3 regions of the Streptomyces sp. NPDC044063 genome follow, and region 3 is predicted to be linked to each of the others. Evidence: riboswitches for the same ligand, from Rfam matches in the RefSeq annotation. Region 3 holds a riboswitch; each other region holds the start of a gene.
What was found. Region 3 has a riboswitch for cyclic di-AMP ahead of AC07BS_RS07500 (C40 family peptidase). Riboswitches for the same ligand answer to the same signal wherever they lie in the genome.

Region 1 (2,193 bases), on a different contig from region 3:
CGGTAGCCGTACGCGCCCGCCCAGCCCGCCTGGGTGACGGTGCCGCCGCCCACCGCCTTCACCGGGGTGCCGGTCGGCGCCGCGAAGTCCTCGCCGGTGTGGTGCGCGGACCACATGTCGCCCGCCTGGCCGAAGCCCGCGGTCAGGGTGTACGAGGCGACGGGGAGGACGTACCCGCCACGGTGGGATCTGTCGGCCCGCTGTCCGTAGTCGTGGTCGGCGACATACTCCTGTGCGCCGTGCGCGGCCTTCTCCGCACGCCGGGAGAACGCCGTCGCGCCCGCCTTCCCGGCCTTCCCGGCCGCCGCCGACTCGTCCGACCCGCTCGAATCGTCCGACCCGCTCGACTCGTCCGACCCTGCCGACCCGGCCGCCCCCTGCGACTCGCCGGCTCTCCGGGCGTGCTGGGCGGCCACCTGCACCTGGTGCGCCTCAGCCTTCTCCGCCGCCGTCCTCCGCGTCGCCTCGACCGCCGTCCGCTCCTCGGCCGCGCGGGCCTCCTCCTCCGCGGCGCCCTGCTGGCGCTCGGCCTGCAGGAGGATGCGCGCCCGCAGCGCCTCACCGGCGTCGGCCGCGCTGTGCGCGGGCTCCGGCGCCGCCTCGGCCTGCCCGGCGGGGCTCGCCTCCGCCGGGGCCGCCGCGTTCTCCGTCGTCCGGGCCTCGTCGCCGCCGATCAACGAGCCGACGCCCGGGATCTTCGACAGTTCCGGCACGGATATCGGGGCCGCCGGGCGGTCCTGGGCACTCGCCATGCCGCCGGCGCCCACCGCCGCGATCATGCCCACGCCGAGCACGGCGCCGCTGCGGGCCATCGTGCCGCCGCGCTGCTTGACGACGCGGTGTCTGCCGCGGGCCGGGGGCGCCAGGGAGTCCTCGGACGGGTTCCACTCGCCGCCGGGCCCCTCGGCGCTCACGGGCTCGTGGGCGGGCTCGGGAGCGGTCCCGTAGGCCGGCTCGTAGGCCGGCTCGTAGGCGGGCTCGTACGCCGGGTCATGGGCGGGCCCGGTCTCGTACGCGTACCCGTATGTGGGCTCGTGCGTCTCGTAGGCCGCGTACGGCACTCCGTGCGCGTCGTGCGAACTTCCGTCCAGATCGGACCTGTTGGACGCCACCGGGGCGCACTCCTTTCCTTCCGACTCGCCTACCGGGTTAGCTGACGGGTTCGGAGCAGGAAGGTCTCCTACGGGCCGGCGTACGGCCCGATTCACCCCAAAGGTTGATGGTTCCCCGGTTCCACCCACGGGATTCGGCGAAGGCGCACGGCGCCGCCCCTGGCGACGGCTCAAGGACCGCGCTGCGTTATCGAACGTTAATAGACACGGCGGCCGGAAACCAAGCCGAAAGCGTGAATCCGTAGGCCTCTTGGGGCGATGTGGCCATACGTCCCAGCTGATCGTTCGTCAGTCGTTATCGGACCGGACGCGGATCATACGGGGTGTGGCCTGGTCGATCGTCTGAGTGACCGTGACGGGGCGGTGACGGCCGTCGCCGCGCCGGATGGCCAGCAGGGCCATGTCGTCGTTCGTCCGCCCCCCGGCATGCCGCGCGACGTCGGCGACGAGGGTGTCCAACAGTGCCTCGGGGCTCTTGAAGTGCCGGCCGGCCAGGCGCCTCCTGGGCTCGTAGAACGTGCCGCTCGGGTCCCGCGCCTCGGTCACCCCGTCGGTGAACAGCAGCAGGGTCGCACCCGCCGGGAAGTCCCACTCCTCCACCCGGTCCGGCCAGACGCCCAACTCGCCCATGCCGAGCGGCAGGGCGGGCATGGCGGGGTGGGCCTCGCCGACCATGCCGCCGGGGTAGAGCAGCAGAGGCGGCGGGTGGCCCCGGTTGATCATGCGGAGCACGCCGGGGCCCGACGGGACCTCGGCGAGGACGGCCGTGGTGAAGCCCTCGCTCTGGTCGAGGTTCGCCCTCCGTACGCCCTCCCGCTGCAACGCGCGCTCCAGGCGTACGGCGAGCCCCTCCAGCGTGCGCTCCTGCTCCGCGGCCTCGCGGAACGTGCCGAGCAGCACCGCGACCGCCTCCACCGCGCCCAGCCCCTTGCCCCGGACGTCCCCGACGATGACGCGCACGCCGTACGGGGTGTCCTGCACGGCGTACAGGTCGCCCCCGATGCGCGCGTCGGCCTCCGCCGCCACGTAGCGCGCGGCGACCCGCAGCCCGGCGATACGGGCCGGGGGCGCGGGGAGCACG
Region 2 (2,193 bases), on a different contig from region 3:
TCCCTCGGCGCCTGGACGGGCGCTCCCGCCGAGCCCCGGCCCGTCCCGGCCGTCACGGCCCACGACACCGGCCGTGTGGTGATCGTGGACCGTCCCGGCGCGGTCCAGACCCAGCTGCTCCTGGGCCGCACCGGCCCGGACCGGCACGCGAGCGTCTGGCCCGCCCAGGTGCTCGGCACGTACTGCCTGGGCGGCACGCTGACGTCCCGGCTGGACCGTGTGCTGCGCGAGGAGAAGGGCTACACCTACGGCGTCCGCGCCTTCGGCCAGGTCCTGCGTTCGGCGCCCGACGGCACGGGCACGGCGCTGCTGGCCATCAGCGGCTCCGTGGACACCCCGAACACCGGCCCGGCGCTGGCGGACCTGTGGACGGTGCTGCGCACCCTCGCGGCCGAGGGTCTGACCGAGGCCGAGCGGGACGTGGCGGTGCAGAACCTGGTGGGCGTCGCCCCGCTGAAGTACGAGACGGCCGCCGCCGTCGCGGGCACCCTGGCCGACCAGGTCGAGCAGCACCTGCCGGACGACTACCAGGCGCGGCTGTACGAACGCCTCGCCGACACCGGCACGGTGGAGGCCACGGCGGCCGTCGTGAGCGCCTTCCCGGCCGACCGGCTGATCACGGTCCTGGTCGGGGACGCCTCCGAGATCGCCGAGCCCGTCAGGGCGCTGGGTATCGGCGAGGTGACGGTCGTCCCGGCCTGATCCCTTGATCTGACGGGGCGTCAACCCTGCTGTCCGCCGCTCTCCCTGGGCCGGACATTGCCGGACATGTGAGACGCGTGGGCCCATCGGGGCCCACGCGTCTCCTTTATGCCCGTTTTCTCGCGGTGGTTGCATGTTGGTCGTGTGGCGTACGTCATAAAAGCCCGGTTCTGTTTGCCGTTCGAATCTGACGCCGATTAGCGTCAGGGCGGCAGTCCGTCAGATCGGAGCCGCAACCGCGGTCCCGGGCAGCCATCGCCGAGTCCCCGAGGCGCCAGCCGAAGGGAGCCGGGGACCCATCAGTCCCTGGGGTGAATCGGTTCCCTTTCACGAGGGCACCGTAGGAGACCTTCCTGCTCCGAACCCGTCAGCTAACCCGGTAGGCGAGAGGGAAGGAAAGGATCGCCCATCCATGGGGAAGCACCGCCGTCCGAGCCGAGCCGCGCGCGTCAGCGCCAATGTCGCGGGCATAGCCACCCTGACCGCCGCCGGTGTGGTCGCCGGCGTCGCCGCCCCGGCCTTCGCCGCCGGTGACGAGACCCGCGGCCCCGAGGACACCGGGCTGACCCAGGCCGTCGTCATGAGCGACGTCATGGCCGGCAACGTCGACGCCCAGGCCGAGACCCAGCGCAGCGCCGCCGACGAGGCCGCCGCCCGCCTGCAGGCCGAGGAGAGCGCTAAGAAGAAGGCCTCCGAGGCCAAGGAGCGCCACGCGGAGGCCGAGCGCAAGCTCAAGGAGGAGCGCGAGGCCAAGGAGCGTGCCGCGCGTGACGAGGAGCGCAAGCGCCTCGGCACCTACGTGAGCCCCCTCGACGGCTCCTACGTCTCCACCTCCTACAAGGCCTCCAGCGGCCTGTGGAGCTCCGGCAGCCACACCGGCATCGACTTCCACGCCGAGACCGGCAGCTCCGTCCACGCGGTCGCCGCCGGCACCATCGTCGAGGCCGGCTGGGGCGGCGCGTACGGCAACAACGTCGTCATCAAGCACAACGACGGCACCTACACGCAGTACGCCCACCTCTCCTCGATCGACGTCTCCGTCGGTCAGACGGTCACCCCGGGCCAGCAGATCGGCCTCTCCGGCGCCACCGGCAACGTCACCGGCCCGCACCTGCACTTCGAGGCCCGTACCGGCGCCACCTACGGCTCCGACATCGACCCCATCGCCTACCTCGCGGCGCACGGCGTCAACGTCTGACCCGCGACGCGCGCACCAGGCCCCGGCCCCACGGCCGGGGCCTTCTCGCGCTTCCGCCGGGGGTGCTGGCCAAAAAATATCCATGATTCACCGGCCCCATCGGAAATCACCGGGGATTGCCATAGAGTCGCTGAACGGATGTCAATGGGCCGACCCGCTCGGCCGATTAAGTCGTAAAGCGGAGGTGCAGCCATGCGGGGCCGTACGTGAACGGCGGTGGTGAAGCGGCGCACGAGGGCCGCCGCATTTCCGCGCACGCCGTGTGCACGGCGATTCGCGACGACATCGTCACC
Region 3 (2,193 bases):
GGTCGCACGGTCACCGGCGCCTACGCCGAACAGGCCCTGGCCTCGGCCGACGAGCTGACGGTCAAGCCGCTCTCCCTGCCGTGGGAGGAGGCGGCCGCGCTGCCCGTGGCCGCCGAGACGGCCTGGCGGGCGCTGAACCTGCTGGCCCCGGCGGAGGGCGAGACCCTGCTCGTGCACGGGGCGGCCGGGGGCGTGGGGACCCTGATGGTGCAGTTCGCCCGGGCCCGGGACGTCCGGGTGGTCGGCACGGCCAGCGCGTTCAACCACGAGTACCTGCGGGGCCTGGGCGCGATCCCGGTGGCCTACGGGGAGGGGCTGGCCGACCGGGTGCGCGAGGCGGTGCCCGAAGGGGTGGACGCGGCGCTGGACGCGGTGGGGAAGGGCGACGCGGTGGGAGTGTCGGTGGAGCTCATCGGCTCCCCGGAGCGGGTGGTGAGCATCGCCGACGCCGAGGGCGCCCGCCGGCACGGCGCCCACTTCAGCTCCGGCGCCCCCGCGAGCAACCCCGTGCCCGCCCTCGCCGCCGCCCTCGCGCTGCACGAGGCGGGCATCCTCCAGCTCCCCATCCACCGGGTCTACCGGCTGCCGGAGGCCGCCGAGGCGCACCGGGCCAGCGAGCACGGCCATCTGACGGGCAAGATCGTGCTGGCGGTGGCCTGAGCGGTACCGCCCGTTCCGGGCCGGGAACCGGCCGTGCCCGGCACGCGGGGCGCGTGCCGGGCACGGGACGGACGGCGGGACCGCTCGACTACTTGACTACTTGACGCGTCCGTACCAGACGCTGCTGGTCCAGATCTTCTCCAGTCGGACGGTGGTGCCGGGCTTGGGAGCGTGCCAGATCTTGTTGCTACCCGCGTAGATCCCCACGTGGTAGACGTTGCTGCCGGAGTGGAAGAACACGAGGTCGCCCACCTGGCGGGAGCCGCCGGAGATGTGACGGGTCTTGTTGTACTGGTCGGAGGCGACGCGCGGGAGCGACTTGCCGACCTTCTTGAACGAGTACTGCGTCAGGCCCGAGCAGTCGAACCGGTTGGGACCGGAGGCGCCCCACTGGTAGGGGGAGCCCTTCTTCGAGGCCGCGACCTTCAGAGCCTGCTCGCCGGCGGTGGCGGCGGACGCGTCCGTGGCCAGTCCGGGGACCAGCACCGATGCCGCCAGGGTGGCGGCGGTCAGGACGGACGCGGTACCGGCCCGCTTGGCGAGCGCGGGTATTCGAGGCAGCGCAGACATGACTGAGCCCTTCGACATCCGCCTGCGAAAGATGACCTGTCGGGTTCGGGCCGCGAAGTTGCCCGGCCACGGATGTGGCTTCACCCCTAGAACCACCGACCTCGTGGTTCGTACCGCTTGGGTCTCCCGCTCCTGCCGATCCATCAAATCGAATCCGCACCCGGTGCGGCGGCAGGACTCGGCGTCCGCCCGGGTGGCCCGCCTGGGTGACGGGATCTTGTGTTCGGTGAGAGATCCTGCACCATGAGTCGCCGGATTCCGGTGCCGAAACGGCCATCTGTGAACTTCTTCACTTCGGGCGCAAAGCCGGAACCACGGCTTTTCCGCCCCCGCCGAACTGGCGGTAAACCCTTGCCGGAAGGGGCGGTCGAAGCATTGGAACGAAAGCCTCCGCGGATGCCGTCAGCAGGGCCGGCGCCAGGCGTCGAGGTCGAGGTTCTTCTTCATCGAACTCAGGCCGAGCCGCTTGCTCGTGGCGCAGAAGTCGGCCGGCGGAAGTTCGTATTCGACATGGAAGACCGCTTTGTTCCGTTTGACGAAGGGCGTCAGCTTCTCACACTCGTCGTACTGCGCGCACTGCTCGTTCACCGCGAAGTCGAAATCGCGGACGAGCTCGGGGATCTGCTCCAGGTCGTTCTTCAGCCCCACGGCCATGCCCCGTTCGTGCGCCAGCTCCGCCAGCATCCGGTTGAACGCCAGCTGGTGCGCGGCCGTCAGCGGAAAACCGGTGGAGTTGCGGAACCCCTCCGTCAGGTCCGGCTCGACCGCGTCGAACCCCTTCTGCCGGCACATGTCGACGCGCGCCGCCATGATGGGCCGCAGGACGTCGAGCCGGCGGATGTCCAGCCACTTCTCGCCGTCCCAGCCCTTGTTGTTCCGCCCCAGCACCGCCCGCGGGAACCTGCCCTTGTCGGGGCGGAAGTCCTCCCACGCCCCGGCGTTGAGGTAGCAGATCACCTTGCG

Region 1: linked by a shared signal. The riboswitch ahead of AC07BS_RS18725 (M23 family metallopeptidase) and the one ahead of AC07BS_RS07500 (C40 family peptidase) in region 3 are both predicted to bind cyclic di-AMP.
Region 2: linked by a shared signal. The riboswitch ahead of AC07BS_RS12130 (M23 family metallopeptidase) and the one ahead of AC07BS_RS07500 (C40 family peptidase) in region 3 are both predicted to bind cyclic di-AMP.

The regions. Positions count from the first base shown of each region.
Region 1 is NZ_JBWKFM010000014.1:24,119-26,311, forward strand. It holds gene AC07BS_RS18725 (M23 family metallopeptidase) at 1-1,112, opposite strand, end outside; cyclic di-AMP (ydaO/yuaA leader) riboswitch at 1,124-1,262, opposite strand; gene AC07BS_RS18730 (PP2C family protein-serine/threonine phosphatase) at 1,401-2,193, opposite strand, start outside.
Region 2 is NZ_JBWKFM010000007.1:185,931-188,123, forward strand. It holds gene AC07BS_RS12125 (M16 family metallopeptidase) at 1-702, shown strand, start outside; cyclic di-AMP (ydaO/yuaA leader) riboswitch at 949-1,103, shown strand; gene AC07BS_RS12130 (M23 family metallopeptidase) at 1,115-1,900, shown strand; gene AC07BS_RS12135 (GntR family transcriptional regulator) at 2,107-2,193, shown strand, end outside.
Region 3 is NZ_JBWKFM010000004.1:147,168-149,360, forward strand. It holds gene AC07BS_RS07495 (NADP-dependent oxidoreductase) at 1-660, shown strand, start outside; gene AC07BS_RS07500 (C40 family peptidase) at 757-1,230, opposite strand; cyclic di-AMP (ydaO/yuaA leader) riboswitch at 1,234-1,386, opposite strand; gene AC07BS_RS07505 (endo alpha-1,4 polygalactosaminidase) at 1,633-2,193, opposite strand, start outside.